One region of the Vibrio sp. B1Z05 genome, then DNA from elsewhere that is predicted to be linked to it. Evidence: riboswitches for the same ligand, from Rfam matches in the RefSeq annotation. Region 1 holds a riboswitch; each other region holds the start of a gene.
What was found. Region 1 has a riboswitch for thiamine pyrophosphate ahead of QV280_RS12645 (thiamine phosphate synthase). Riboswitches for the same ligand answer to the same signal wherever they lie in the genome.

Region 1 (10,862 bases):
CACATTTGAGCGACTCTACTAGTGCTTTTCAGAAACTGATTCCATGCTGAACATACCTTTCCCACTATATCGTTGTAGTCAGTGAAGCTCTGGTTAGAAAGATAGTGTTGTCGGAGCCAACTCCAAACTTGTTCTATAGGGTTTAGCTCTGGTGAATAGGGCGGGAGTTTGATAATACTGACATTACTAAATCTCTCTGCAATATCATTGGTGTGCCATCCTGCACCATCCATAATAACCACTGCGTGACGACCTTTCTCGGTTACTTCAGATATCTGCTTAAGGTGTTCGATCATGATGTCCTTGTTTACCCAAGGAACAACCATGGCTTCTCCAATACCTTTCGAAGGACAGACTGAGCCAAACAAATACGCATACTCAAACTGTTGTTGTTTTACCGCTCTCGGTCTTGAACCACGCTCAGCCCAAAGTCTAGTTGTGCTATTTTGCTGACCAAATCTTGCCTCGTCTTGAAACCATACATCAACGCTTTCAAAGCCTATATGGCCTGGGATCTTGAGGATCGTTTCAATTTTGAATTTTTTTAAAATCGTCTTGGATTTGTTGGGATTGATGAGGATGCTTAGATCGTGAAGTTATCCAAGAGAAGCCCATATGGTTGAGCAAATAATAAATGGAATCGGGGTGATAGTGTTTATCAAACTCTTGCACTATATAAGCATGAATATCAGCACCGGTTAACCTTCCTCCAGATGAATCCGCTGCTCGACTCTTAATAAACTGGCTCAACTGTTCACGCTGCTCAACGTTAAGAAATGCAGGGCGACCTGTCCTTGGTTTTTCTTGTAGCCCTTCAAGGCCTTCCTCTAGGAATGTTTGAACCCACTTATTTACACTAGTCCTACTAACTTTAAGGAACTTAGCTATTTGGGTACGAGAATGACCATCCTTAAAATGAGCCAGTGCGAGTAATCGCATTTTCATTTGTATAGATTTTTGTTTACTAGCAAGCTTTTTAAAATCAATGTCATTTAGGCTGTCCATTGCGTCCATTCTCTTGTAAAAGTAGCAAGCCTAATTAGATCATATTTTTACTTAGAATGGTATAAGCCACTCTGTCTGCCTTTATACAAAGCGAGGTTTTTCAGATTTAGGGGTGTAGCGCCAATTGGCAGAGCAGCGGATTCCCCTAACCCCTGAAAACGGCGCGTGTTGGGAGTTCGAATCTCTCCACCCCTACCATAATTAAGGCCTCAGTCGAGAGACTGAGGCCTTTTTTGTATCTAGATTGTTGTCCCTCTTTCTATTTGAAGCTGCATGTTCTTTCCATTTATAAAACTGTCACTATTTTTCCTCAAATGGAATTTAAGGATGCATTTCCATTGATGCCTATTTATCTTTATGCCACTTCTGAGCCTCTTCTAGAGATTCTATATTCGCATTTAATAGCTTATGCCAAACAATATTTTTTAAGCTGCGAATTTCTCTTTCTTATTACGATTATTGACCTAATTGCTACTATTTTCTGCAATCTAAACTTTTACATTATATCGAGTGCATATGTTTGCTATGCTAATGATCTAGATCACATTAACGTCACATAAAGTGACGCATGTAACTTTTTAAATCTAAACAGTTTTCTTTGGAGATAAGTGGTAATGGGACAGTTTGCAACCCTAGGTTTTATCGCAATAGGTGGCGCTTTTGGTGCTTGTTCACGTTATTTAATATCTGAACTTTGCGTACTTATTTTAGGCCGAGGTTTTCCTTATGGTACGTTAACCGTAAATATTGTTGGCTCATTTATCATGGGTACGCTTATTGCGCTATTCGAAAACGAAGTCATTGCTGTAGACCCATGGCGCCAAATCGTTGGGCTTGGATTCCTTGGTGCTTTAACTACCTTCTCAACATTCTCTATGGATAATGTTCTTATGTTCCAACAAGGCGACTATTGGAAAGCGGGTCTAAATATTTTACTCAACGTTGTGTTTAGTATCTCTGCTGCAATGATCGGTTTTCACCTTGTGTTCAAAAACTGAGTAAGTTTGCTTTGTTCTTTTGATAGTTTCTATATAATGAATCTGCTTGTCGGAGTGCTGAAGTGTTAATCACAAGAAGCTGAGACCGTGAATACGGAATCCGTAGAACCTGATACAGGATAATACCTGCGAAGGAAACAAGGTGGTCAATTCTATTAGGTATTAAGATTTTAACTTAATACCACCTGCCATCAATCTATCCGACAAGCTGTGTTTATTACAGAAGGATAGGGCGATGGAATCCCCACTTACTAGCTTTATACAATCCCCCAATGCTACTCCAGCTTTTCGCGCAGCGGTTGACTCTGTTATTGAGTGCGCACGTGATGCTGGTTTTACAAATCTAATTATGGAATACAGGCAAGGCGATGGCTTTGCTGTCAGTCTAACTGCTCCTGAACAATCTTATAATCTAGCTGTAGACAACAGTGATTCATCACAACAATCTATTACCATTCACGATCAAAATAACCAGCACATCGCTTCTATCACAACGTTGTTTACCCAAGGCAAAGACATTGTCTGCCTCGTTAATGGCACTCAGTTTGAATGGGACTATGTGTCGGAAGAGTTTGCAACAACACACGATAGTTACATTGCCTGGTTATTGGTTTCACTTTCTCTTGGCTTTACGATTGAAGATTCTGCGCTAATTTCTCGTAGTGCACAGCATGTTTCATGTGAAACATGGCCATCAGATATCCGTTACTTTCCCCGCTTAAGAAACAATAATCTCGCAACAACAGTTCGTAAACAGACGCGATGCTTTGGTCTATATCCAGTAGTAGACAGCATAGAATTAGTGGAAGAGTTAGCTACTTGTGGTGTGGAAATTTTACAGCTCAGAATAAAAGACAAAGCGGCTAGTGAAGTTTCTGATGATGTAAAACGTGCTATTCAAATAGGCAAAGAACGTGGTGTTGATATCGTTATCAATGATTACTGGGGGCTTGCTTTAGAGTATGGAGCATCCTGTATTCATTTAGGCCAAGAGGACTTAGCTGAGCTAGAAGATAGCAGTTTATTGGATAGCGATATCGGTTTAGGTATCTCAACTCATGGCTATTTTGAGATTATCAATGCCTTGCAGTACAAACCTTCATACCTTGCATTGGGGCATATATTCCCAACTACCACAAAAGATATGCCTTCATCTCCGCAAGGACTGATCAAACTCAAACTATACCAAGCCCTTATTTCATCTATTGGTAAGCAAAGAGGATCACTCCTACCTAGTGTTGCGATTGGTGGTATTGATTTAGCGCGTGCGCCTAAGGTGATCGATACTGGTGTTTCGAGTGTGGCAGTGGTTAGGGCTGTAACATTAGCGGATGATAAGAAGAGAGCAGTCGATCAATTTCAAGTGTTGTTTAACTCTGAACAATCAGTGGATGGAGTGACCAATGCTCACTGATAAGGAATTTGTACGTTATCAACGGCAAATCATGTTGCCTGAGATCGGAGAGCAAGGACAGCAGTCACTATTAAACGCCAGGGTACTGGTTGTTGGTTGTGGTGGTTTAGGTAGCGCTGTGGCACTACAACTGGCAGGTGCTGGGGTGGGTAAGCTAGTTCTTTGTGATGATGACAGCGTAGAAATTAGTAACTTGCATCGACAATTAAGCTATCGCGAATCCGATCTTGGTAGCTCAAAGGCCATCTCTTTAGCCAATCAAGTTCGCCAGCTAAATTCCTCAATTAATGTACGCAGTGTTAATCGACGTATGAGCTTAGACACGTTGTTGTTAGAAGTTAACATGGCTGATCTGGTTGTAGATTGCAGTGATAACTTTCCTACCCGACAAGATATCAATAAAGCCTGCTTTTCTAATACCACGCCGTTAGTTTCTGGTGCTGCCATAGGCTGGGATGGTCAGCTTGCGTATTTTGATTATCAAGGAGAGAAAGCACCTTGCTATCACTGCCTATATCCATTTACCGAATCGAACCAAGCAACCAAATGTAGCGAATCAGGTGTGATGGGACCAAACGTAAATATGATTGCGAGTTTGCAATCGATGCTTGCGATACGTGCACTTATTGAACCTGAAACACTGAACGCGGCAGAGTTGATGGTCTTTCAAGGACGCACTATGACTCAACAAAAATTTGAAATTGCTAAAGATGACACCTGTGCCGTCTGCAAAAAAGGAAGTAATTGATGACTGATATTGCAATAACCATTAACGATAAGTCGATAACGCTTGGTGCTGATAGTACCTTAGTCGACGCATTGGAAAACCAAGGATTGCCAACCCAAGGCTGTGCAATTGCTCTAAACAATAAAGTTGTTCCACAATCAAAATGGGACAGCATCAAGCTACAGAAGGGCGACACTCTTTCTGTATTTCGCGCGATAGCTGGAGGCTAATTATGTTGAAAATAGCAGATAAGACATTTAATTCACGACTGTTTACCGGCACGGGTAAGTACGCAAACAACCAGTTAATGGCATCATCAATTGCTGCATCTGAATCCGAACTGGTGACTATGGCATTGAAGCGCGTAGATGTATTCGATAAACAAGATGATATTTTAGGTTCATTAAACAATATTGGCGTGAATTTATTACCCAATACTTCAGGCGCTAAGAATGCGCAGGATGCAATATTTGCTGCGCATCTAGCAAGAGAAGCCTTGCAAACTAACTGGCTTAAACTAGAGATTCATCCTGACCCTAAGTACTTAATGCCCGATCCAATCGAAACACTAAAAGCGGCAGAGCAGTTGGTTAAAGATGGCTTTGTAGTATTACCTTACTGCCATGCTGATCCTGTGTTATGTAAGCGCTTAGAAGAAGTAGGTTGCGCAGCCGTAATGCCACTTGGTGCTCCTATTGGCACCAATAAAGGCTTGGCCTCAATTGATTTCTTAAAGATTATTATCGAACAAGCAAATGTTCCGGTGATTGTTGACGCAGGAATTGGCGCTCCATCTCATGCTGCGCAAGCAATGGAAATTGGCGCAGATGCGGTTTTGGTCAATACCGCGATGGCAACTGCTGGCGATCCGATTGCAATTGGACGTGCTTTTAAGTTAGCGGTAGAAGCGGGTAGGATTGCTTACGAATCTGGCTTAGGCGCACAACAAGTTAAAGCGATGGCATCAAGCCCTATGACTGCATTTCTTGATTCCTCATACGAGGCGAAACTATGAGTTTTGTCGACGTATTCGAATCGATAGATTGGAGTGAAAGCTACCTATCTATTATGTCCAAAACCGCTACTGATGTAGAAAGAGCTTTGGCTAAAACGAAGCTAGATCTTGAAGACTTTAAAGCGCTCATTTCGCCAGCTGCAGAACCATACTTAGAAAACATGGCTCAGCTTTCTTACCAAAAAACGAGACAGCGTTTTGGTTCTACCATTGGTTTATATGTGCCTCTGTATCTTTCAAATCTTTGCTCTAATGATTGTACGTACTGCGGGTTCTCAATGAACAATCGCATTAAGCGTAAGACTCTAACTAAAGAAGAGATCGATTTAGAAGTTAATGTATTAAAAGCAATGAAGTTCGACAGCGTACTTTTAGTTACTGGTGAGCATCAGAAAAAAGTCGGTATGGAATATTTCCGCCAAGCCGTGCCTCAGATAAAAGAACAATTTAATTATCTGGCCATGGAAGTGCAGCCTCTTGAACAACAGGAATATGCTGAACTGAAAGGTCTTGGCTTGGACGCAGTCATGGTTTACCAAGAGACGTACAATCCATCCACGTATGCAGAGCATCACTTAAAAGGCTCGAAGACGGACTTTTACTATCGACTAGAAACTCCTGATAGATTGGCTAAAGCTGGAATAGACAAGATAGGTATTGGTGCATTAATTGGTTTAGATAACTGGCGAGTGGATAGCATGTTTGTTGCTTGTCATCTTGATTATCTAGAGAAAACATATTGGAAAACTCGCTATAGCATTTCATTGCCAAGGTTAAGACCTTGCGAGGGGGGTGTACAACCTAAGTCGATATTGAATGACAAACAGATGGTGCAATTGATTTGTGCTTATCGTCTATTCAATCAACATGTGGATATCTCTTTATCTACTCGTGAATCAGCTTCATTTAGAGACAACATCTTACCGTTAGGTGTTACTACTGTTTCGGCGGCATCTAAGACTCAGCCTGGTGGTTACGCAGTTGATATCGATGATCAAGAACTGGAGCAATTTGAAATATCGGATGAGCGAACAGCGTTAGAAGTTGAATCTGCAATTCGCAGTCGCGGTTTTGAACCGGTATGGAGAGATTGGACGTCGATTTATTCTGGTTAGTGTTTCACGTGAAACAGCAGAGAAATAAAATAGCCCCTCAATAATTGGATAACCAACTATTGAGGGGCTTTACTATTAGAGCTAGAGAGCTAGAGAGCTAGAGAGCTAGAGAGCTAGAGAGCTAGAGAGCTAGAGAGCTAGAGTTGCTTGTTGCAACCATTGCTTCACATCGCCATCAACTAGTGGTGATAAATCATTCCACACTTTTTGATGATACTCATTAAGCCATTCAATCTCATGCGCGGTCAGAAGTGACTGCTCGATATTACGTTTATCGATCGGTGCACGAGTTAGAGATTCAAAACCAAGCACAGAGAAGTCGCCTTGAGTTTCTATTTCCACCACGATCTCTAGGTTTTCAATACGGATACCAAACTCATCAGTTCGGTAATATCCTGGTTCATTTGAAAGAACCATACCAGCTTCTAATGGAATATTATTGTAGTTTTTAGAGATGCCTTGCGGGCCTTCATGCACACTTAAAAAGTGTCCTACACCATGACCTGTACCATGGTCATAATCAAAGCCTTGCGCCCACAAATGTTGACGAGCAAGAATATCCAATTGATGACCACAAGTGCCTTTCGGGAATCGAGCTTCGGCTAAAGCAATGTGACCTTTAAGTACCAAGGTAAATTGTTTCTTCATTTCCGAGGTTGGTTGACCGATCGCAATAGTACGAGTGATGTCTGTGGTGCCGTCTGGGTATTGACCGCCTGAATCCACTAGGTACATAGAGTTATCGTACACGACGCTTGGCGCCGGTTCGTTGTTGTGGTTGTAGTGACACATAGCGGCATTATTTGAAGCCGCTGAAATAGTATCAAAGCTAAGATCTGCTAGAGACTCATCTTCACGTCTAAAGGCTTCAAGTTGGTCTGCAATCTGTGCTTCATCGTGATATTGGCCTTTGGCATTTTCTGCATCAAACCAAGATAAGAACTTAACCATTGCCACACCATCGCGAACATGACAGTTTTTCATACCTAATGCTTCGACACTATTTTTGGTTGCTTTAGGCAGTCGACAAGGATCTGCGATAGGCAGAACTTCTGCACCCACTTCATTAAGAACGATGCCAAACCATGCGTTACTTGTCGCAGGATCTAGGATAACTTTTTTGTTATTCAAATTAGCTAAGCGTTCTTTTAGTTGGCTTGGTGAGAATAGAGTGACGCCTTCTCCAGTGTGCTGGTTAAACTCTGCAGGCACACGCTCTTGATCAATGAAGAACTCAAGCTGACCGTCGTTATGAATAATGGCGTGCGATAGCGCTGCTGGTAATCTTGATATGTCACTACCACGAATGTTGAGTAACCAACAGATGGAATCTAATGCTGTTAGTACTGCACTGTCAGCTTTATTTTCTTTTAATAGAGCCGCAATGTTGGTGCGTTTTTCTTGGCTACCCACACCGACCCATTCGTTACCCATTAGACGAAGATCGGAAAGGGCAACAGCAGGTCGATCGCTCCAAAGCTCATCAACAGGATTATTCTCAAAATAGATAAGGTCGTAATCTTCAGCTAAGGCTTGTTTGGCCGCATTTAACCAACGAGCAGAATGCATTTTAGGGTCAATGCCTACTTTGCTACCCGCTTTTAAATTAGCTTGAATCCAAGCGATAGGAGGGGTTTGAATTAGGTGCTGATACGAAAATACGTCAGATGGAGTTTGCTTAGTGACCTGAACCGTGTAGCGTCCGTCAACAAAGATAGCGGCATCTTCAGTTGTAACAACAGCGGCTCCAGCAGAGCCTGTGAAACCCGTTAGCCAATGTAAACGTTCGTTGTGCTCTGGAATGTATTCACCTAAGAACTCGTCTTCATGGGGAACAATAAAAGCATCAAGTTTATTTGTGTTTAACCAGTTACGGAAATCCGTAACTCGGCTATTAATCTGAGATGGCATAATCTCTCCTCATCATTACTACCTAATATGCGTATGGCAATTAAGCTACCCTTTTTGATGTCGCTGTGCAATTCTATAGTGCTCAACAAGCCTTTATATATTGGGAATGACAAGCATAGTAATTAACTTAGCAATCTCGCTTAGAAAAAGGCTTGATAATGGCGAGACAAATTTTGATTGTAGAGTTGTTTCTTATTCAGATCTTGTGGCTTTGTTCTCAAGTATTTTCCCAACACGATTTCTGAATAACAAATTACTGTGATTGCTGTAACTGAAAACAGTTCTAGTTTCGGATAAAAAAGTATATTCTATGTACAGGAAAGTTTTTCGTCCTACCGTGAGTTTTGATTTCTTCAAAACCCGATAAACTCTTATTTAAGTGAAGTAATATGGCACTAACGACTTACGAAATGGCTCGCAGATTAGAGCAACTTGAAGAGTCTCCAGAAAAAGTAATGTATGGTAAATTACTGGTAGAGCTCGGCAATCAAAGCGAAGAAAGAATTAGAAGTGCAGCTAAGCAACTCCCACTAACCACTCTTAAGGATATCGTATATCAGTTTCAAAAAGTGATTGAATCAAGAAAAGGTGAGCAAGTGGAATTAATGGCTCAGCAATTATCTAAAGATGGAATCACTATTGAAGATCTAAAAGCTTTTTTAAATAAATAGTTTCATTTAGGAAATGGCTACTTACTGCGATTCAATTCACTACGATTAAAAAATGTTTTGCTAAGTATATGGTCAGTCGAGAAGAATCCTGCTCCCCATATCACATTGATGAGAATCATTAAGCCCCAAAGTTGATGGTCATAAAAACCATTTTCCCAAAGGGCTGGGTAAGACACCACTGCCATGATATTAAACACAAATAAAATGGCTGCAAACAGTCGAGTGAATAATCCTAAAGCAAGAAGTACAGGAATTATAAGCTCAGTAGCCGTTCCTACATATGCGGCTATTTCCCACGGCAGTAATGGCACCTGATATTCATATTCAAATAAAAATAAAGTGCTCTCCCAGGTACTTATTTTAATTAAACCTGAATTGAAAAATACCCACGCCACCCAAAGTCTACAGAACAATAGTAGAAGCGGAACCGTTACGCGCTGTAAGTTGGATACTGTATTTTGATAGGCTTGATATTGAGTTTGAATGCTACTGTTCATATCCATTCCTTGTATTGATTTCAGCAATTGTAGGCATTAAGAACCCTGAAATTACCTCTTCTTTCACCAAAGACGAAATGTAAGGTAATAACGACTCATCAATTTGTGAGAGTGGGCGTTGGGCTTCTATGGCTAATAGAAGTTGGTAGCAATCGGCATCTAGAGCTTTGTAGTGGAGCTGTCCATCAGGGTTAATAGAGATAAAACCAGATTGAGCTTGTTGTATCTCTAAGTCATCAAATGAACGACGTTCAATGCCTGCCATAAGATCAAAGACAGCGATACTAGAATTAAAGCTAGAGACCCCAATATTGCTGGTTAGGCGAATATGTGGCTGTTGGTCCTCTGCTAGGTTAGTAAGGGCAGATAAAGGCAAACAGCCGATGTGTTGTTGATTATCGACTCTGTTTTGTAATTCATCACATAAGGCTTCAAAACGAGCCAGTTCAGTTAAGTAAGGTGCAACTTCTAACACTTTGGTAAATTGGCAAATAGTTTTATCAAACCCTTGTCCGTAATGAGACACATTTCCGCTCATTGAGGGTGTGGTTAATACATGTTGTCTGGCCATCTGCTCAAAGCATTCCTCTCCAACCATGGCCAGTGTATTTGGGTAAACAGCTTTAAGTACATCGCTTAAACTGAGAATAACGTTGTTTCTATACACTTGCATACGTTGCTCTGCCGAGAAGTGGTCGCTATGTATATCGCAATTTTCCGCAGCACCTTGGTAAATCAGTGACTGAGCAAAGTTGGCTTGTAGCTTGGCAAGAGAGATCATCACGCCACCTGTACATTGCTAATTTCATTTATGATGATGGAGGCTTTGTGTGCCTCGCCGAGCAAAACTTGTGGCTCAGGGATATCAGTGTCCCATTCAATTAAAGTAGGTACTGTTGGGTTGGTTTGATTCCAAGTGCGGTATAAATCCCACACTTCTTTGCAGACGTGCGTGCTGTGCGTATCAATCCATATTTTTTTATTTTGAATTTCTTTTACGGTGAACCCCGCAAGGTGTATCTCTTTTACTGCACTGTGTGTAATGGCGTTTAGGTAATGCTGTGCGTCAAAATCATGATTCAGCGATGAGACATAAATATTGTTTAGATCGAGCAGTAAATGGCAATCAGTACGGCGCTGAACTTCATTTAAAAACTCCCATTCAGCAATTGTTGAATGATTAAATCTTAGGTAACTGCTTGGGTTTTCGATTAGCAGAGGGCGTTGTAGGGCGTCTTGCACTTGCATCACGTTACGTACAAAAACCTGTAAAGCCTCTTCGGTGTATGGAAGTGGAAGTAAATCATTGAAATGCACACCGCCGTTTTCGCTCCAGCTTAAATGATCAGACACCATTGTCGGTTGCAGTTCATTAACTAGGTCGACTAATGCTTGGAGGTGTGAAGAGTCTGGTGTTTGTACTGAGCCTAGAGATAGCCCAACACCATGACATGAAACATCGTGTTGCTGGCGTATGCTTCTTAGTTGTTTACGCGCTAAAGAATTAAC
Region 2 (10,862 bases), on a different replicon from region 1:
AATCAAAATCACTTTCCTGATTTAGAGCGCGCCGCTGAAGAAATTGGGCAAAAGAAAATGCCTCTATCTGTGGACGATCTTCTTGAAATCTGCACTGGTGTTGGACTTAACGTAAAGTGGTTTAAAGAACTGCCGCAAAGCGTGATTGAAGAGAGCGGCGACAAAAAGCAGCGAGTGGTTCGCTCCTATTTTGAAGCGCCCAACATTGTGCATGTAAATAGCATTTTGAAGAAAGATCCCATCCGCCTTAAATACGATCTAGCGGTAAATATTGGGCATAAAGTGCTCCACCAAGGGGATGGAGAAAAGAGTAAGCTCATGTCTGATAGCAAGCCAAGCTACGGCGTAAGAGATGAAAATCAGCCTACCAGTTCCGCTGAATTGGACTCCACCAAAATTTTACACGCATGGCGCGACTTTGAATGTTCTTTCTTTGCCGGTGCATTGCTTTGCCCTAGAGTGCCTTTTCGCCAACTGCTTGATAGAAACGGCTACGACATCAGCGTTTGCAAGCTCGCAGGCGTTTCCGAATCTATTGCAATGCGACGCATGACTGCGGTCTCACCCTACCCTCACTGGCATTATTTCGACGCTTATTATCCGGGGACACTTAAAGCAGTGTATCGCGGAAATGGAATACCTCTGCCTTGGGGAAACATGAAGATGGTCGAAGATCCGTGTCAGCACTGGGCGGTTTTTCGCATGACCACTAAGGACACCGACTTTAATGTTAGCGTGGCGCAAATCTCCATTTTGATGCAAAACGATGTGCCGCATATTTATTGCTGTGAATCCGTTAAGGTCAAAGATTTTGCCGGCAACTCGCATGTATTATGCAGCGGCCTTGATTTAAACCCAGCCATCGCCGCACAAGGGTTTAACGCTATTGATGTTGCGCAAAGGCTTAAGCAATCTTGCATAGATAACGGCGGCACTGGGCCAATTCCGAAAGACATTAAAGAGTTGCTACTCACTGTGGGCAGAATTTTAAATATTAACTGGATTGAACGCGGCATAGATAACAGAGCAAGGCTCATCTGCTCAAGAGGCTCAGTCTGCCCTAGAGTGCCGCAATGCAAACGCCGTCAAAAAAAACCGATTAAAGTCGTACAAGAATAAACTCAATCGGACAAAAACAAAGAGGGTTGCCAAGTATAACTGGGCAACCCTCTTTTTTATTTTTCGTGAATAGCTTATTTTACGCCAGACTGCATTTTTATAGTGACTAAGATACTGAGCGCATCTTTGACAATAACTGCTGACTCGCCAAAGTAGGATCGCTAGCCGCCGAAATGGCCGACACAAGTGCGACACCATCAACACCTGTTTTTGCCACACTTTGGATATTGCTCTCATTAATGCCGCCAATAGCCACCAGCGGTTTGGTTGACGTTTCAACCGCGCTTTGTAGCCCTGCCAAGCCCCAGTGTTTAATGGTGTTGGTTTTAGTTGGCGTGGCAAAAATAGCGCTGACACCCAGATAATCAACAGGTAAAGACTGCGCTTCTAGCAGTTGCTGCTCGCTTTCCACCGATAAGCCCAACAACTTGTCTTTACCTAGCAAACGTCTGGCATATTCTACCGGCATATCAGACTGCCCCAAATGAACTCCGCAGGCATCAACCGCTAGTGCAACATCAACGCGATCATTGATAATAAGCGATACACCACTGCCTGCCATCACCTCTTTTACCGCGCGGGCACGCTCGATAAACGCACGCACATCGCCGTGTTTTTCACGAATTTGCACCATAGTGACGCCACCGGCAATAGCTTGCTTTACCACAGTGCACAGGGTGTCAAGATCTTGGTGATCGTCGGTCACAAAGTAGAGTTCATAAGGGTTCATGCTGCGTCCTTATACAATTTGCAGTTTTAAACGAGACAAAACCGTATCTGTGTCTAGCTGATACAAGGTATCTAACAAGTTCATTTGCAGTGAACCAGGACCGGCTGATTTCTCAGCGGCGATTTCACCTGCCACCCCTAAAATAGCGGTAGCGGCAACACCTGTCACTTCGCCAATGGCAGCAAATGCACCCGTGATCGCGGTGTGCGAACAGCCCATACCCGTTACATAAGGCATCATTTGATGACCATTATCGAGCTTATAAGTGGCTTGCTTAGTCACGACATAATCACTCGCGCCAGAGATCACCACGTTTGCGCCATAGTGCTCAACGCAGAACTTGGCGGCGTTGACCGCAGAGTCGCTGCTATCCAGTGCATCCACACCTTTTGATTGCGCTTGTTCACCGGCCAAAGCAATGATTTCTGAGGCGTTACCACGGATAATCAATTGGTCGGCTTGCTCGGCAATTTGACGCGACACTTCGGTGCGAAGCGTACTTGCGCCGCAACCGACAGGATCAAGAATGACCGTTTTACCGTTGATATTGGCTTGCTCTACTGCAAACAACATCCGTGGGATCCATACACTGTCTAGCGTACCAATATTGATCACTAAGCTGCCTGCAAAGCTCATCATTTCGGCCATTTCTTGCGCCGAATGCGCCATAATTGGCGAAGCACCAATAGACAACAAGGCGTTTGCGGTGTTGTTCATTACCACATAGTTGGTGATGTTTACCACTAGCGGTTTACTGTCACGCAGAGTTTGTAAACTGGCTGCTATTTGATTTTTATCCATTGTCTAATCACCTTATGTAATGGCGTTACAACCTTATTTAAGCACGTTGTAACCTTGCTCCCAAAACGCAATTTCCATACGAGTGGCCGTTCTAAATATCTCAATAAGCTCTTTGCCACGAGCACTATCAAGCTCAATATCTTTGATAAGATCATCAAGATTGGCCGTGCATTCTACCACTGATTGCTGAAACTCTTGGTCAGAATACATTTCCAGCCAACTGCGATACGGATTGCCTTCTAGTTTGGTGCTCTCGCGACCAATCAAGTTCTTGCCAATCACCCCGTAACCGATGGCACAAGGCGCTAACGCTGTGTACAAATCCGTCAGATCGCCGGCACTGCCTGTATCCAGTACGTAGCGAGTGTAAGCGACCGTACCGAAATCTTCGGTTTCCGCTTCCATCTCTTGCTCACTGATGCCCCATTTCGCACAAAAATCAACATGATGACCAATTTCAGCATCCAGCAGTGCATGCAAACTGGATAACGCACTGCGCATCTGAGTCAGATTTTTGGCTTTATAAATGGCGAGTGCATACGCTCTTGAGTATTGGATTAAAAACAAAAAGTCTTGCTTTAAATAGTGTAAAAATACTTCATGCTCAAGAGTGCCGTCAGCAAGCTGATGTACAAAATCATGCTCAATATAACCTTGCCACTCTTGCTGACAAGCTTGAATTAGTTGCTCTGTATTCATTGGACTGCCTTAAAAACTAGGTAGGTAGTTGGCACTGTTTGGCACGCTACCAATAATTTTATTGTCAAACATAAACTGTGCGTAGTTGTCATAACGCTGGCGATCGACCGCTGCTGGACGCAGAGCAAATCGAGTTAAAGTGTCTTCCCATGCGCGGCGGTTAAGCTCGTTGTTTAGCGTATCTGGTTTGTACGCAACAAACTCTTTCCATGCTTGCTCTGGGTGATTGACAATATATTGTGTCGCCAGTTCAATTGCGTGGTTAAAACGTTTTAACGCATCTGCGTCATAGCTATTGGCATTAGCCACAAAAACCAATTCATCATAAGCCGGTACGCCATGCTCTTCAGGGAAGAACGCTTTCGCTTTATAGCCTTCAATAGCCAATTGGTTGGTTTCAAAGTTTCTAAATCCGCCCCAAATAGCGTCTACTTTTCCAGAAGCTACCGACGACGACAGCGCCCAACCTACGTTTACAATTTCAACGTCTGAGAATTTCAAACCCGCTGAACGTAACATAGTGCCGATGCTCGCCTCTTCGTTGCCAGCAATGGCAATACCCACTTTTTTACCTTTCAGATCTTTGAGTGAGTTAATTTTACCGTTGTCGATCACCATCATGGTGTTTAGTGGCGTTGAAACCAAAGTACCGCTGCGAATCAAAGGCAGTCCTGCCGCCACATCAATGGTCAGCGTTGGCTGATAAGATACCGCAAGATCGATTTTGTTTGCCGCCACCAATTTAGCTGGAACGCTAGGATCAGCCGGCTCTTGAATATTCACTTTTAAGCCTTGCGCTTTAAACAAACCGCGCTCTTGGGCGATAACAATTGGGCCATGGTTCGGGTTCACAAACCAATCTAACATTAGCGTAAGTTCTTTGTCTTTGGCTTTTGCGCTGTCACTTGCAAGTGATAATGGGCTAAACAAAATAGAAGTCGTTGCAAGTAACGCAAACAGCGTCGAGATAAATCGTTTCATTAGGGTTCCTTTTCCTTGAAATAACATAGTCATGGGTAATAAAGTTATTAATTAAAAATCAATTAGATAAGTATCACTATCTGGAATAGTTTTTATAATGTTTAAATCATGCATAAAGTGGCTATAGTCGTCATAACGCTGCTGGTTTATAGCCGAGGGACGCAACGCAAAGCGCGTTAACGTATCCAACCAGGCTCTGTGATTTAGTTCGTTGTCTAAGGTGTCAGGGTTGTAAGCCACAAACTCTTTCCACGCTTGCTCTGGGTGGTTCACAATATATTGAGTGGCTAACTCAAGGGCTTTATTGAAACGAGCAATAGCGTCTTTATCATAGTGCTTAGCATTGGCTACAAACATCAGTTCATCGTAGGGAGGAATGCCATGTTCTTCTGGATAAAAACTTTTTGATTTAAACCCTTCAAGCTCTAGCTGATGGGATTCAAAGTTACGCATTCCGCCCCAAATAGCGTCAACGCGCCCCGAAGCCAACGATGAAGAAAGTGCCCAACCAACATTCACAATTTTGATGTCAGAAAAATCCACGCCTTCATTTTTTAGCATGCGACCAATAATGGCCTCATCAGAACCCGATACTGACACACCCACAGTTTTTCCTTTTAGATCCGCCAGCGTTTTGATTTTGCCATTATCTAATACCGTCAACGTATTTAGAGGCGTTGCCAGTAAAGTGCCACTCCATACTAGAGGCAGTCCTGAAGCCACATCGATTAAGAACGAAGGCTGATAGGAAATGGCGAGATCGACTTGATTCGCTGCCACCAACTTTGACGGTACACTTGGGTCAGCCGGCTCTTGAATGGTGACCTTAAGTCCTTCTTTAGCAAACAACCCTTTTTGCTGAGCAATCACAATAGGCCCGTGATTGGGATTTACGAACCAATCTAGCATTAATGTAAGGGGTTTATCTTTAGCAAAAACTGCACTGCTAAATAAAAGTGCCACGCCGGCTAATGCGACGCGAAACTGAGTTTTAAATGAAATCATGTCTGTTCCTTACTGACATAAATACAAGCAGTTAATCAAACTGCCATGGAATGAATTTGTTGAGCAATCTGTCGGTGATGAAATACAAGATGACCGAGATCAATGCCAAAATAAACAGCGCGGCAAACATCTCATCTATCATCATTCGAGCGTTGGCTTGTAGCATTAAATAGCCCAAACCTGCGCTAGAGCCTACCCACTCACCCACTACGGCACCGATGGGTGCAACGACTACGGCGACTCGAATGCCAGACGCTAATGCCGGCATTGCCGCAGGCAATCTCACTTGAGTCAGTTGTTGCCAGCGAGAGGCGCCCATAGTTTTGCTTAGATCGAGATACCCTTTTGGCGTATTACGCAATCCGTCGTAACAACAGGTAGTCACAGGGAAAAAGATAATCAGCGCCGCCATCACCACTTTTGAGGCGATGCCATAGCCAAACCACAGCATCAAAATAGGCGCAATGGCAAATACAGGAATGGCTTGTGAGGCAATCAAAATAGGTAATAACCAGCGGCGCAAAGGTTCAAACAGCAACATTTGCAGCGCAAACATTAGCCCCATACTTAACCCTAAAATCAAACCTAAGATGATTTCTTGGGAAGTAATAATCGTGTGTTGCCACAATACATCACTGCGCGTACCTAGGCGGTTAAACACTGCCGCAGGCTCTGGCAAAATAAAACTAGGTAAATCAAAAAACGTTACCACGGCTTGCCAAATGCCCAGCACTACTAAGCACGAAACCACCAAGCGAAACACCATAGACGAATTGGCTTTCACGCGACTGGTTAAGCCTTGTTGAACCACGACAGGTTTACTCACCTCGGCCTCCTAATTGCTCAATAATGCTTTGTTGCAGTTGCGCCATTTCCGCGCTAATAAGACGAGGGGCATCCCCGGCAGGCACGGCTACGGTTTCTACATTTTCAGAGGATTGCATCAAATAAATGCGGTCGCTTAAACGAAGCGCTTCTTGAGGATCGTGAGTGATCAACACTACGGTTTTTCCCGCTAACATTTCGCAGGCCAGATCTTGCAAGCGATAGCGCGTTACCGCATCTAGCGCCGAAAATGGTTCGTCCATCAAAACGATGGGCTTGTCTTGCATTAGTGTGCGCGCAAGGGCCACGCGCTGCTTCATGCCGCCGGATAGCTGCCTTGGGTATACTTGCTCTTGTCCCGACAAACCCAGCTTATCTAGCAAAGCACTGGCTTGCTGTTTTCGTTGTGCCTGTTGTGGTTTGGTCAGTTTTGTAGAAGCGAATCGGTCACTAAAGCAGACGTTATCTATTACCGTCAGCCACGGCATTAACAAGTCTTGTTGCGCCATATAAGCGATGGACTCTGACAACGGATTGGCAAAACTGCTGTGGATCGTACCGCTCCAATGCACGTTGTCAGGTAACAATCCCGCCATAAGGCGCAATAGACTGGTTTTGCCACAGCCACTTTTACCTAACACACTGCTCCAACTGCCTTGTTTAAAGGTCAAATTGAGCTGGCTAAATAACGGAGCATCGGCATCAGCAAACTGCAAACTGCCGTTATTAATCACTATGCCTTGCGCGTTCGGTTCAACAACCGGATGAACACTATCTTGAGAAGAATGACTTTGCATGAGTCGATTACTTGGTGCTTAGTGCGTAGAAGTGATGTACAGGACCGTGTCCTTTACCAATATGAAGTTCATCGGCATGCGCAATTGCGTTAGAAATATATTCTTTCCCTAACGAAACCGACTCAATTAAATCCCCTGTTTGCGCCAAATACGAAGCGATCGCCGATGATAAAGTGCAGCCCGTGCCGTGAGTGTTTTGTGTGTTAATGCGCTCTACGGTAAAGGTTTCAACTTTATCAGCGCTGATGAGTAGATCAGTACTGGTTGATTCACTTTCTAAGTGGCCGCCTTTAAGCAACACTGCTTTGCAATCTAACGCGCGCAGATCTTCTATCATCGCCTTCATTTGCAATTCAGTCGTCGGTAACTCTTGATTTAACAAGGTGGCCGCTTCGGGTAAATTAGGCGTAATCACATCAGCAAGTGGCAGTAGCTGAGTCTTTAGAGTTGCAATGGCCGATTGTTGCAGTAATAAATCGCCACTCGTCGCCACCATCACAGGATCAACTACGAGGTATTTAGGTTGGTATTGTTTTAGCTTTTTCACCACAGCTTCAATCAGCGCCGCTTCGGCTAACATGCCTACTTTTACCGCCACCACGTCTAAATCGGTGAATACCGCATCCAGTTGTTGTTCAATAAACTCGGCAGAAATCGGCAAGATACCACTCACACCTTGGGTGTTTTGCGCAGTTAACGCGGTAATCACCGAACAAGCATAACTTCCTGTGGCAGAGATGGCTTTAATATCGGCTTGAATACCTGCACCGCCACCGCTGTCAGAGCCAGCAATAGTAAGGACGATAGGTGTTTTATTTGTTTGAGGCACGAAGACATTTCCTTTTCGTTAGACGAACGAAACCAATGCCTACTGCGCTAGAAAAGTTGAGATCTATAGCTAGAGTGGCGATTAGTTCCCTACGTCAGCACTAACTGAATCAGGTTCAACGGGTTCGCTATTGCGATCTCAGCCTATTGGCTCCCCGACTAATACGATGCAGCGATACTATCAGAGTCCCTATGGTGAGGGAACCCGAAATAAAAGAAATTCAGAGCCTTGACAGTAAATGCCCTGTCTTGACATAAATGATGGTCTCTTGTTCGACGTACGGAAAGTGTTGGCTCATGTGCGGACTGCGCATCCAAGTGAGTTTTGGATAATGACCAAACTCATCTCTAAACTCTCCACTGAGCACCAAAATCTCTTCACCACCAAAATGAGAATGTGGTTGGAACCGCTCACCCTTGGGCCATTTGACCAATGCTATATGTTCGTGTTCAAAATCATGTAAAGGCATCACTTGCAATCCGCCTACTCCGGCATGCCACTGCGCATTGTGGGTATCAATGCGCACTGTAAGCCTATCTCGAGCATCAAACTGATTGAGCTTTACCAATAATACGCATCCTTCTTTACTAAAAGGGGCATGTTGACTTGCAGGAGGATTGCGAAGATAGGTGCCTTGCGGATAATCACCAAATTCATCAGAAAATACCCCCTCGAGTACCAAAATTTCTTCACCCAAGGGATGTCGATGCGTAGCAAAATGCGATCCTGGCTCATATTTGACGATGGAGGTAACGTGCCCAGACTCTTTTGCTTCGCGCTCTAACGGCTTTCGGCTAACGCCTAGCGCCGGACTACTCACCCATGCCATGTTTTCGGTATTTATTACCACTGTTTGGCTAACATCCATATTCAACATAATCAATATTCTCGTGTTAATAGACAAGGCTATTGTAAGAATAGTTGGCAACTCGTTATTAGATAGTTGATAAGTTCGTGCTATACGACCTCAAAGTAATGAAAAATGAGTTTTAATTACACCTTTCATGTTTTAGCTCAACAAAATCATTACGATAGCGACTTGCTATTTTTAAAATCTATATTCCCAACCATTGTCATCATGCTTGTAATTTGATGTTATCCAGACCAATCTAATAGCCCCGCGTGATAAAAATGTTAAACCTAATAACCCTAGAACATGGTAGCGGTGGAAAAAAAATGCAGTCTCTTATCCATGAGCTGTTTCTACACCACTTCGATAATGAGCAGCTTAACTCTCAAGAAGATCAGGCCAGAATTCCATTCGATACCCTTATTGCGCAAGGCGATCGTTTAGCCTTTACCACCGACAGTTTTGTGATTGACCCTATTTTCTTTCCCGGTGGCAATATTGGCAAACTCGCCGTATGCGGCACGGTGAACGATCTCGCCGTTGGTGGCGCCATTCCCAAATACCTGAGTGTCGGCTTTATTCTTGAAGAAGGACTCCCTATTCAAGACTTAGAACAGATCGTCATCGCAATGGCACAAACCGCGAAAGAAGCAGGAGTCACCATAGTAACTGGTGACACTAAAGTGGTCGCTAAAGGCGCTTGCGATAAAATCTTTATTAACACCAGCGGTATCGGTGTTATTCCAAAACCTCTGCAAATTGGTGCTCGCCAAATAAAAGCCGGTGACAAAATCATCGTCAACGGCACCTTAGGCGATCACGCTGTCGCTATCTTACAAGCGAGAAATGAACTGGCTTTGTCTGGTTCTATCAAAAGCGATTGCGCGCCACTGAATTTATTAACCCAACCTTTGCTGGCTCAACCTGGTGTACACGCTATGCGTGATGCCACCCGTGGCGGCGTAGCGGCGGTATGTAATGAAATCGCCGACATGACCAAACTGGGCATGCTCATCAAAGAAACGGCATTACCCCTGCACCCAGAAGTGACTGCAGTGTCTGAAATATTAGGGTTAGACCCATTATTAATGGCGAATGAAGGAAAGGCCGTCATTTTTGTAGAGAGAGCAGAAGCCGACGCTCTATTGGCACACCTGCGCACCCTACCGTATAGCGACAACGCCGCCATTATCGGTGAGGTTGTCGATTCTGTTGAAGGGGTGTTCATTGAAAGTCTTTATGGCGCACGCAAAAAACTATTAATGCCCACTGGCGAGCAACTTCCTCGCATCTGTTAATTTTTCTCACTTTTCAAGGATCTAAATGTAATGAAAAAACTACTTGTTAGCCTGATGTTGTTACCTATCACCTCTTTCGCGCACGATACAGGATTTATCCATAGCCACACTACAGGCCCTATGAGCTTCTCGACCATCGCTCTTGCCGCGCTGCTTTTCTGCTTCTTATACAAAAAACTGTAATCATTCGGAGAGCGAGATGTTTAATTATCAAGCGCTAATGGATTTATGTAAAAAAAGATTAGATAAACTGTCAAAAATGCCGGCTTTAAAATCCACGCCTCTGGTGGACAATATCGAGCAATCTGGCATTAATCGCCGTGAGTTTATGAAATGGTCATCCCTCACCGCCGCCGCTCTCGCCTTACCTATGGAATTTACTCCAATGGTGGCAAAAGCGGCTGAGCTTGCAGACCGTGTGCCTTTGGTTTGGTTACATTTAGCCGAATGTACCGGATGTTCAGAATCACTACTGCGCGCCGATACTCCAAGCCTCGACACCCTTATTTTTGAACACCTATCCCTTGAGTATCACGAAACCATTATGGCGGCGGCGGGCTGGCAAGCAGAAGAAAACCTTGAGCACGCTTTAGAAACCTACAAAGGTCAATATCTATTGGCTGTAGAAGGCGCTGTGCCAACCGCAAATAACGGCACATTCCTTACCGTTGGCGCAAAAGGCAAAACCGGTATGGCTATCTTAAAAGAAGCCGCTGATGGTGCCGCTGGCATAGTCGCAGTCGGAACTTGTTCATCATTTGGCGGAGTACAAGCCGCCGCTCCTAACCCAACGGGAGCAAAAGGCATTCATAAAGTGATTGATAAGCCCGTGGTGAACCTTGGCGGGTGCCCACCTAGTGAGCGCAATATTGTTGGCACATTGATGTATTTCATCATGTTCGGCAAATTGCCACCCCTTGATATTTAC
Region 3 (10,862 bases), 900 kb from region 1:
CAGTGTTTTATTGTCATTCCACCCCGCAGTATGAATGGATGCTATCGCAAATGGCTCTAGCACTTTTGGCGTTACTTCGCTGTGAGTTAGAGGATGATCTTTTCTGACGATAACCCGGCTATTAAGCTCTACTAACGCTCTGGCGCTGACGCTTTGAATTAGCTTTTGCTCCATACTGATACCAAACAAAATCTCGCCGCTGCGGATATCATTTAATGTTTCTTTGTTCCACCCGACGAGCTCTATGGTGGCATTGGGAGCAACCAGTTTTAGATGTTGAAATAGCGCGCCAGATAAAGAGGTCAACACAATTGGCGCTACTGCTATTTTTAATGCGCCGCTTAGCTCTGCTGCGGCAAACTCGGTTTTTTCATTTAATACTGTAGCTAAGCCATCTAAAAATGGCGCTATCTTTTGCGCCAAATCGACCGTAAATGGAGTGGCGGTTAGGCCTTGCGGCGCTTTGACAAACAGCTCATCTTGAAAATGAAACCTTAACTTTTGCAGAGCCTGACTAATGGCGGGCTGGGAAACAAACAGTCGCTCTGATGCTTTACGCATATTGAGCTCTTGGCTCAATACTAAAAATGTTTTGAGCAGATTAAGATCCAGCGTATTAAAACGATCTTTTGCCATTAGTTTTCCCTCTCAATGGACTGTGTGCGATGTCATCCCTCTCTCATTTCACAGTAAGTCATTTCTATTTTTACAACAAGGCAGTTCGAGTAATTCTATATACTAATAAGCTGCAACTATCAGCCACATTAGCACTGCTAATTAGCCTAATAACGGGAATAAAAACACAATAGCGCAGCAAAGCAAGGAGCTATTGAGAAGAAAGGATTGGTTTTCCCCAGTTAAGGCTAAGCATGAAAAATTTAATCACTACTGTTACCACCGTTATTGCATTCTCATTACTATCGACCGCTGTTCAGGCGAACATGTCTGAGCCAGCTCATCGTGTTGGCGTGGGTTACAACAGTACTAACACCTCGGAATGGTTAACAAAATCCGACAAATGGGGGGATGGCATTCGACTAGAATACGGTTATGAGCTTAACGAGATACTTGGCATTAACCTTTCTTACTCGCAAAACAAAGACACCTTTTTACTTGCTGAGCACACTACAGATCTTGACGGCTACAATATTAAAATCGATACCGATATTGGTTATAAAATCCATATGAATGGCTTTGCCATTAAGCCTTACGGAATTTTAGGGTTGGCTCGACAATCTGAAACTCGAACACTAAACAGTACGAAATATCGCTTCAATGAAATTAGTTTTGTGACTGGCGCAGGCCTCAGAGCAGATCTCAATCAACACCTGTACTCGGACTTTCGATTTGATTTCTCGCGCTACGATGATAACGAGTATTACACTGTCTCTTGGACACTTGGTTACCTGTTTTAATCGCCCCGTCGCACCTATGATCCAACACAATGCTACGACCAAAGCCACTGCTTATGCTGTGGCTTTACTATTTTCCTACACTGAAAATTTGAATCACAATAAAATGTATTGATATGTTAATATGCACGTAGATTGGTAACAAATCCTAAGGATGGGACGTGCGAAATCAACAGTGGCCAAAACAACTGCGACGAAAACAACAGCAAGGCTTTACCTTAATAGAGTTAATAGTGGCACTTGTCATTGTCGCAACACTGGCGGTAGTGGCTGCACCGCGCTTTCTTAACTTCTCAAACAATGCCTTTGAAGCCAGTATCAAAGGGGTTGAAGCCGCTCTAGCATCCTCACTTTCTTTTGCCGATGCAAAAATTGCCATCGACAATGCAGACACCTCCATTGACTACCAAGGTCAAACCATTTCACTGACCGGTGGAATGCCAGCTGCCAGCGCAGGAACACTGCGTGCACTGCTTAATATTGAAGTTCCCCCTTCATGGACGCGCAATTGGCAAACCGTTCCTTGTAGTGAACCTGAATTTTGCATTTTAGGGAATATGTTTCCCGGCAAGAATGGTTATGTTGCGGTGCCAGATTATCCTCTGACGCAAAATGGCGGACAAGATCGTGCCTCTTATATTTGGCCAAGAGGCTATGTGCTGAAATCCAATGGTTGCTACGCGTTTTATATTAATGAAGCAACTAAAGGCGTTTATTATTCTGGTTCCATTGTCGAAGGTTGTTAAGCTTGGAGGTTGAGCGGTTAAACTCTGGCGACTAGTAATACCTAACCATGATTACCACCGATTAAAACCCCACAAAACAAGCTACAAACCAATTACACTAAGACCCCACAAATGCAACAAGGTGACTAACCTCCGATATTTGCAAATCTGCCCTGTTGTGCAATTTATTTCCTATACAGATCATAAAAAGTACATAGCAACAAACGTACTATGAGGGCAGTCATTAGCATAAAGGAGTGGTTATGTTTTATGTGCACATGTTGTTACTTTTAGCCGTTATATTTGTCGGGATCCGCTATGGCGGTATTGCGTTTGGCTTGCTTGGCGGATTGGGCGTTTCTGTTCTCAGTTTTGTATTTGGTATTGCGCCGGGTCAACCGCCTATCGGGGTCATGCTGATCATCCTTGCTGTAGTTGCCGCATCCGCCACACTTGAAGCCACTGGAGGCCTCAAATTATTGGTTAAATATGCTGAGATCCTGCTAAGGAAACACCCTTCAAAAGTGGTCTTTTTAGGGCCGTTATGTACCTATTTCTTAACGGTATTGGTCGGCACAGGTCACTCCGTCTACCCTCTATTACCAGTAATATACGATGTCAGTATAAAGCGTGGTATTCGCCCTGAAAGACCGATGGCTATCTCAACCGTCGCCTCTCAAATGGGTATTACCGCTAGCCCTATTGCGGCGGCAGCGGCGGTAGTTATGGCAACAGCGGCAAGTAATAATCTGGATATTACCTTAGGTCAGGTATTGCTAGTCACTATTCCTGCAACGCTTACAGGCGTTCTTTTAGCCGCCACTTGGAGCCTTAAGCGCGGTAAAGATCTTAGCGAAGACCCTGAGTTTTTAGAGCGTTGTAAAGATCCTCAATTTAAAGCGCAACTTATCGATACCAGTGAAACAAGCACCCACACAAAAGGGGCACACGAAGACAAACAAGCAAAACGAGGCTTAACCGTATTCTTGCTTGGTATCCTCACTGTAATTTGTATTGCGATGTTTGGTAAAGATATTGGCTTGCTACCAAAAGGGGTCAGCACCTCAACTGCGCTCCAATTTTTGATGTTGTCAGTAGGCGCTATCATTTTGCTTACCACCAATGTTGACCCGAAAAAAATCGTAAAAACTAACGTCTTTATCGCAGGAATGAGTGCGGTCATCATCATCTTTGGTATTGCCTGGATGAGTGACACCATCATTGCGCACAATAAACCATATATCATTGGTTTGGTTGAAGATATCGTGCAAACACATCCGTGGACCTTTGCCATTGCGATGTATGCATCATCTGTGTTTTTGAAGAGTCAAGCGGCCGTGCTCACCATCATGTTGCCGCTTGGCTTTGCGTTAGGGATCCCAGCCGAAGTGCTTATTGGCGTGCTACCCGCTTGTTACGCTTACTACTTTTTCCCATTTTACCCATCCGATCTGGCGGCCATCACCTTTGACCGTTCAGGGACAACTCAGATAGGTAAATATATTCTCAACCATAGCTTTTTAATTCCAGGCTTCATTGGTGTGATTAGTGCAACCGCTATTGGCTATGCATTATCCATCGGCATTTTGCCTCTTTGGTTGTGGGCGATAGTGGTTGGCGGACTTGCTTTTGCGGTAAACGGTTATATGAATCGTCTTAGCTCAAAAACATTGGAGCTAGCGTAATAGCGATGCATTAAAAAACGCACTTAACTAGTGCGAGACACAGCAAAACGGATACTCCATAACAAGAAAACCCGAGAGCTAACTAAGCTCTCGGGTTTTTTATGTATTATTAGAGCACTGAGTGATTTCTCGTTGTCTTTACAAGAGCTTATCTGCGTTTTCCTATTCTAATTAACTCTCTTCTCACACAATCTATATGCACTTGATTTCTTTTAATGGTGCATCTTTCATTCACTCAATAAGACTCGTATACTACAAATCACTTGTCGGAGTGCCATAAGGCTGAGACCGTTAACTCGGGATCCGTTGAACCTGATCAGGCTAATACCTGCGAAGGGAACAAGAGTAGAGATTTTATCAACACAGATCTCTATCCCCAGATCACAACTTTATCTAAGCTGTGTTCTTTCTTGTTGCGTCAAATCCGCCAAGCATTTTATACCAATCACTATGATTAAATGATCAGAAATAGCGCAGAGTAAACGCTTGATAGTAACGCTAGATTTTTGAGTAACTCGTTGTTCTAAAATCAAAATTCACAGTGTCACCGTCATGAGTTTTGACCCGCTAGACTGATTAGTTAACGACTGCAATTGGTGTTATTACCTTTAATTATTGGAAAATGCTATGTCGAACCGTAAACAAACTAGGCTAGAAGCGAAACGATTTATTGATTCACTGTCTGTCCAGCCCTACCCCAATTCAAATAAACGCTACATTCAAGGTTCACACCCGGCGATACAAGTGCCAGTGCGTGAAATTTCCCTAGCCGATAGTTTGGTAGGCGGAAGTAAAGAATCCCCTATCTATCAAACCAACGAGCCTATTCACGTTTATGATACCTCGGGGGTGTACACCGACCCTGAGCACACTATTGATTTATATAACGGCTTACCAAAACTAAGAGAGCAATGGATAACCCAACGTCAAGATACCGAATATCTTGATGGTGTAAGCTCCAGTTACACCAAAACTCGTTTAGAAGATGACACCTTAGATGAGCTTCGCTATGGAAACCTACCTAAAGTCCGCCAAGCAAAAGCGGGCAATTGCGTCACCCAGCTGCACTACGCTCGTCAAGGCATTATCACACCAGAAATGGAGTATATTGCGATTAGGGAAAATATGGGGCGTCAAAAATTTGCTGACGAGCAGCTAAATCATCAACATGCAGGGCAACATTTTGGGGCAAACTTGCCTAAAGAAATCACCCCCGAGTTTGTGCGCCGAGAAGTAGCAGAAGGACGCGCTATTATTCCGTCCAACATCAACCACCCAGAAGCAGAGCCTATGATCATTGGTCGTAACTTCTTGGTTAAGGTTAATGCTAATATCGGTAACTCTTCGGTAAGTTCATCTATCGAGGAAGAAGTTGAGAAGCTGGTGTGGTCTACCCGCTGGGGCGCAGATACAGTGATGGATTTGTCCACAGGCCGAAATATCCATGAAACGCGCGAATGGATTTTGCGTAATAGCCCAGTGCCGATAGGTACCGTTCCTATGTATCAAGCGTTGGAAAAAGTAAACGGCGTCGCCGAAAACCTCAACTGGGAAGTGATGCGCGATACTTTGATTGAGCAAGCAGAACAAGGCGTTGATTACTTTACGATTCATGCCGGTTTGTTGCTACGCCACGTGCCGATGACCGCCAAACGTGTCACCGGCATTGTTTCGCGCGGCGGTTCTATTATTGCTAAGTGGTGTCTGGCCCATCATCAAGAAAGCTTCTTATATACTCATTTTCGTGAAATCTGTGAAATCTGCGCCAAATATGATGTTAGCTTATCTTTAGGAGACGGACTTCGCCCAGGTTCAATCGCCGATGCCAATGATGAAGCGCAATTTGCCGAACTGCGCACACTAGGCGAGCTCACCAAAGTGGCGTGGGAATATGACGTGCAGGTGATCATCGAAGGTCCGGGACATATCCCGATGCATATGATCAAAGAAAACATGCAAGAGCAATTAGAGCATTGCCACGAAGCGCCATTTTATACGCTTGGCCCTTTAACCACCGATATTGCACCGGGTTATGACCACATTACATCGGGCATTGGAGCGGCATTAATTGGTTGGTATGGCTGCGCAATGCTTTGCTATGTCACGCCCAAAGAGCATTTAGGCTTACCGAATAAAGAAGACGTAAAAACGGGGCTTATTACCTACAAATTAGCCGCGCACGCAGCCGACCTTGCCAAAGGTCATCCGGGCGCGCAAATTCGTGATAATGCCTTGTCAAAAGCACGCTTTGAATTCCGCTGGGAAGACCAATTTAATCTTTCATTAGATCCTGAAACAGCCCGCTCTTTTCACGATGAAACGCTTCCACAAGAATCTGGAAAAGTCGCTCATTTCTGCTCAATGTGCGGCCCTAAATTCTGCTCAATGAAGATTTCACAAGAAGTGCGAGAATATGCCAAAGACTCTAAACAAGTTGCCCTAGATTCCGCTCTAGAAATCAAAATGCTAGACAACCCGCTCGAAGGAATGCGCCAAAAATCCCAAGAGTTCCTAGACTCCGGCTCCGAACTCTACCACCCTGGGGTCAGGTCTTGAAATTTGCAGCCAAAAGCTAATTTAAATTAAACAGCCCTAATTCATCCCCAGTGACAAATCATCACTGGGGATGCGGCTTTTATTACAGCGTTAACGATAAGTTCAGACCAATACCCGCCTGAGTTTCATCTGCATAAGAGCCTGCAATATCAATATGCACAACATCAAACGGACTTAGACCAATACCAGCGGTAATGCTGTCTTTAAAGTTTCCTTCCAAATCATGCTCATAACCTACGCGAAGCTGAGCCCAATTAAATAGGTTCCCTTCTACGCCAGCGCGTACAAACTGAGTATCATCGGTGGTAATGTGTTTAAACCTTGTTTGCTTATTCAAATCACCATCAACCGCAACCGTGAAATACTCAAGTTGGTAAGCCACACCCATCGCAATGTTTGGGTCAACTTGATAGGTGTGTGAAGTGCCTGATATTGGCGCAGTTTCAATCTCATTGCTGATCAAGTTCTTAGCACTAAGACCGACAGACAGCGCATGCCACTGATATAAAAAGCCAACATCTAAATTAAACACGTTCTCTGTGTTCTTTGAGTCATCGTAATCACTCAATTCAAAATCATCTAAGCTGCTTTTTGAATAGTAACTATGTAGCTGCTGAAACTTTGGTGAGAAACCAACCGACACGCGATGCTCGTCAAACGAGAATTGTTTTGCTAACGTCACGCCAATATCCATAACGCCCACGCCAATTACTGATGCTTCGGCGCTACGGTAAGCTTGCTCAATGGTAGCCCAATCTGAGCTGTTTATTGGTTCTGCATCCACCATGGAAACCACGTTCACGTAGTTTTGACTAAACAAAGCCACAGATACCGCCTCAAAAGGAATCGCCACCGCAATCCCAACACTTGCTTCTGCAAACACTGGTGCATTTTCAGCAACGGCATTAAAAGTATCGGCGAACTTGTCGATATCCTCTTGGTTACTGTTTTCATTCAAGTTATCTACGTTATCTTGCAAGTCGTTAATATCAGACAAGGTATCATCTTGATCCAAGGCTCTCACGCCAATAGAAGGAAGCAAAATACCAAAGCTATCGCTTTCTTTACTATTTGCCAGTAAAGCTGGGTTAATAAAACTCGCCGATAAATAGTTACCAGAGGCCACTCCTGTGCCACCCATAGCGGTTGTACGTCCATCTGCATAATAATTGCTGGCATGCGCTAGGTTAGAAATGGCAAAAAGCGCACCGAGTCCTACGCCAACTTTAGTTATGTATTTCATTGATATCCCTATAATTTTAATTATGAATTAATTTCTTTGTCTGTTATTCAAAATACTATTATTTCAGCATTTAATGCTAATTGATTCATATGATGAATATCAAAGTTGTGATGAATCTATCAGTGATGCAACAAAAAACGATTGCACCCATATGAAAGTTTTCTTTCATTCAAACTTATCGAATGCCCAGTAGATCAAGCATTGAGGCATGGCGAGCATTTAAACCGCCTGCAAATTTCAAGACCTGACCCCGCACTTTCCCGCTGGTGAAACGGGGGTTTTCGTGTGTGAAAGGATGTTTTTGGTTTTTATGACTTGGGTTCGCTTTATATTTTTTGGGTTCTATTAATATAAGATCTGGTTTATTTAATTTCCCTTCTATATAAATTCAAAGTTCTTCATCAACGTCGTGATGCATATATTAAATAGATTATTATGACGTCTTTGATTAGCTCATTTATTCTCTGCTTATTATTGAGATATTATTATGATTGACGACTACTACTTTTATTTGACTGCTATTCCAGCGGTTCTGGTCTACGGCATTGGCAAAGGAGGATTTGGTGGCGGATTGGGGGTGATCGCCGTGCCTCTTATCGCTCTGACTATTCCTCCCTTTCAGGCGGCTTCCATTTTGTTGCCTATTTTGTGTGTCATGGATATCTTTGCCGTAAAACATCATCACAGAAACTGTGACTACAAAGAGCTGAAGATGATTTTCCCGTACGCATTTATTGGCATTTTGATTGGCTCGGTGATCATGGGAGTGGTATCGGACAAAGTGGTAGAAATCAGTATCGGCGCGGTGTCACTGCTATTTTGCGTGCAATATTACTTAATGGGTCCTGCCAAAAGTTCGGGCAAAATCTCTTGCGGTATCTGGAGTACATTATCAGGGATTTCTAGCACTATGATTCATGCCGGTGGCGGGCCAATTAGCATTTATTTGCTGCCTAAAAACCTGAATAAGATGGTGTTAGTGGGCACTATGGCGGTGTTATTTGCCATTATGAATCTGATTAAGCTGATTCCTTACGCTTACTTTGGTCAATTTGACTCACAAAATCTGCTGACTTCACTGGTGCTTCTTCCTCTTGCACCAATCGGTGTGAAACTTGGCGTATATTTATTAAATATTGCTTCACAACAACAAGTGTATCGTATTTGTTATTTCCTACTGCTACTTTCTGGCGCTAAATTATTACATTCTGGCTTAATGGGATAAGCCTGTTTTTTAATATTTAAGTTCAGACTGTAATCACTTAGTAATTAAATACTCTTCCAAAGAAAAACCCCAAAGGCTAATTTAGCATTTGGGGTTTTATTTATTGGTTCACTGTCTATCTATCTTGTTACTCTAAGACAAGAACACCTAAGTTGATACTGTCTTCTAGCACCAGTGACGTTTCATACTGGCCTTTCGGATGAGAGACCTTAATCGTGTATGGATCAGGGCTTTCAGTTAAGTCATCAAACTTAAAGTCACCAAAGTAATCGGTATTAAGATCAGCAATCTTGTTACCGTTTTGGCTTAGACTCACAATCGCAGACTCTACACAATCAGACACTCCATCAACGGTCATAATGACCGAACCTGCGATGTGCTGCTTATTGAAGCGATGTAGGTTTTTATACCAAATTCGAGGGCGCGTACCGTGCTCTGGATGAAGCACTTGCAAGTTATCACGCTTGGCGGTTTCTTCCATTTCTTGGTCACTGGTTTTCACTGACTGCAATGCGCCTGTTGCACAAGACTGCACGCAACGTGGCTCTTTCCAGCCGTTATCTAGTAAGTGCGCATCAAAGAACCATTTTTGCGGTAGCGATAACTCTTCGTTCCACCAAATGTGCCCGTAAGGACAGGTTTTCACTAAGCGCTCTTGCCCTTTCGCTTTAATAGGATCGATGATCACAATCCCGTCATCACGTTGGTAAATCTCACCATTTTTCGCCGCTTTCACACAAGGCGCATCTTTACACTGGTTACACATTGTCGGTAGGTAAGCAACGTCTACTAATGAGCCGCTGCCTCTTTCTCTGCGTTTAATGTCAATCCAGCGATGTCCGTGACGAGGTTGCTCTTCGGTGTAACCTGGGAAGCTGTTACCACAATATTCATCTTTGTCGGCCATGAAACAGTTGTTACAGTTTTCGCAGCGCTCTACGTCTACGATCAGGTTCCAAGTTTGGATTACTTGTTGATTTTCCATAATTACTCTCCCTCCCATACACGGATATTCACTAAGCAAGAGTTACATGCAGTTGAGTGTGACTTTTTAATAATTGGACGGCTTGGGGTTAATGTATTTACCGAACCGCCGCGATCTGGTGAGCGTCCTGGTTCGCCAATTGGCTCATAGAGCGCCGAAGATTCATAAGAGTGCACCGTACCTGCTGGTACGCGACTGGTAATATGGGCGGCACATAACACAGAACCACGATCATTAAATACTTCAACGATTTGGTTATGCTTAATACCACGGCTCTTCGCATCAGCGTCATTGAGACGAATGATCCAATAGAAGTACCCATCAATCTCAACGCGGTGATCATGGATATCATTGATATAAGAATCCTTGCCGTCCATCATGGTGTGGAAGCTGTATCGGCTATGCGGAGAAATCATCTGTAATGGATATTTCTCGTATAACTCACCCGAGTGTGGCCCTTCCCAAGACGGAATGTACTTGGTCATGATTGGACGCTCAGGATCATCAGGAGCAAAGCGTTTTAAGCTGTTACAGACAAATTCAATCTTGCCACTTTGAGTTTGTAGCCCCTCTTTAAAGCCTTCTTTATATTCAGAAGGAAGCGGGTTCATCTCTGGCACATCTTTCTTACGCCCTTCGTAATACCAGCGCCATGACACAGGATCTCGGTGCTCTTCTTTCGGTGGTGGCACCACGTAGTAACCGCGTTTTAAGAATTGCTTCCAAGAGATCTTGCTTGGTAAATCCGTACCATTAAATAAACGACGTACCCACTCAAGCTCCGAAGTACCTTCACTGTAGTAAGCCCCTAGACCTAGCTTAGAAGCAATCATGCGGAAGATTTCGTAGTCAGATTTAGACTCACCTAACGGTTCTATACACTTATGCTGAATAGTCACAACGCGGTGGTTTACCTGCGTATAACAGTGATGGATATAACCGCCACAGTTCGCAAACTCACCAATATCCCAACGCTCAAAGTTAGTACAAGCAGGAAGAATCACGTCCGCAAATTTCGCTTCACCTTCTAA

Region 2: another riboswitch for thiamine pyrophosphate. It lies ahead of thiD (bifunctional hydroxymethylpyrimidine kinase/phosphomethylpyrimidine kinase); the one in region 1 lies ahead of QV280_RS12645 (thiamine phosphate synthase).
Region 3: another riboswitch for thiamine pyrophosphate. It lies ahead of thiC (phosphomethylpyrimidine synthase ThiC); the one in region 1 lies ahead of QV280_RS12645 (thiamine phosphate synthase).

The regions. Positions count from the first base shown of each region.
Region 1 covers NZ_CP130463.1:2,750,965-2,761,826, reverse strand. The annotation lists one part of gene QV280_RS12660 (IS630 family transposase) at 1-545, opposite strand, end outside; one part of gene QV280_RS12660 (IS630 family transposase) at 547-1,005, opposite strand; tRNA gene QV280_RS12655 (tRNA-Phe) at 1,114-1,203, shown strand; gene crcB (fluoride efflux transporter CrcB) at 1,620-2,003, shown strand; TPP riboswitch at 2,044-2,157, shown strand; gene QV280_RS12645 (thiamine phosphate synthase) at 2,239-3,417, shown strand; gene QV280_RS12640 (HesA/MoeB/ThiF family protein) at 3,407-4,165, shown strand; gene thiS (sulfur carrier protein ThiS) at 4,165-4,374, shown strand; gene QV280_RS12630 (thiazole synthase) at 4,377-5,159, shown strand; gene thiH (2-iminoacetate synthase ThiH) at 5,156-6,274, shown strand; gene QV280_RS12620 (aminopeptidase P family protein) at 6,404-8,185, opposite strand; gene tsrA (H-NS-like global regulator TsrA) at 8,575-8,856, shown strand; gene QV280_RS12610 (DoxX family protein) at 8,874-9,353, opposite strand; gene QV280_RS12605 (HvfC/BufC N-terminal domain-containing protein) at 9,343-10,134, opposite strand; gene bufB (MNIO family bufferin maturase) at 10,134-10,862, opposite strand, start outside.
Region 2 covers NZ_CP130464.1:604,866-615,727, forward strand. The annotation lists gene QV280_RS15575 (DUF3612 domain-containing protein) at 1-1,119, shown strand, start outside; gene thiE (thiamine phosphate synthase) at 1,226-1,849, opposite strand; gene thiM (hydroxyethylthiazole kinase) at 1,859-2,650, opposite strand; gene tenA (thiaminase II) at 2,684-3,349, opposite strand; gene QV280_RS15595 (ABC transporter substrate-binding protein) at 3,359-4,330, opposite strand; gene QV280_RS15600 (ABC transporter substrate-binding protein) at 4,382-5,335, opposite strand; partial or broken gene QV280_RS15605 (ABC transporter permease) at 5,367-6,092, opposite strand; gene QV280_RS15610 (ABC transporter ATP-binding protein) at 6,154-6,957, opposite strand; gene thiD (bifunctional hydroxymethylpyrimidine kinase/phosphomethylpyrimidine kinase) at 6,965-7,786, opposite strand; TPP riboswitch at 7,856-7,953, opposite strand; gene QV280_RS15620 (cupin domain-containing protein) at 8,007-8,663, opposite strand; gene hypE (hydrogenase expression/formation protein HypE) at 8,918-9,934, shown strand; gene QV280_RS15630 (hypothetical protein) at 9,965-10,117, shown strand; gene QV280_RS15635 (hydrogenase small subunit) at 10,134-10,862, shown strand, end outside.
Region 3 covers NZ_CP130463.1:835,912-846,773, reverse strand. The annotation lists gene QV280_RS03960 (LysR family transcriptional regulator) at 1-636, opposite strand, end outside; gene QV280_RS03955 (porin family protein) at 870-1,415, shown strand; gene QV280_RS03950 (type II secretion system protein) at 1,574-2,158, shown strand; gene QV280_RS03945 (anaerobic C4-dicarboxylate transporter) at 2,401-3,822, shown strand; TPP riboswitch at 4,080-4,178, shown strand; gene thiC (phosphomethylpyrimidine synthase ThiC) at 4,450-6,378, shown strand; gene QV280_RS03935 (conjugal transfer protein TraF) at 6,461-7,621, opposite strand; gene QV280_RS03930 (sulfite exporter TauE/SafE family protein) at 8,109-8,846, shown strand; gene QV280_RS03925 (4Fe-4S dicluster domain-containing protein) at 8,974-9,831, opposite strand; gene QV280_RS03920 (molybdopterin-dependent oxidoreductase) at 9,834-10,862, opposite strand, start outside.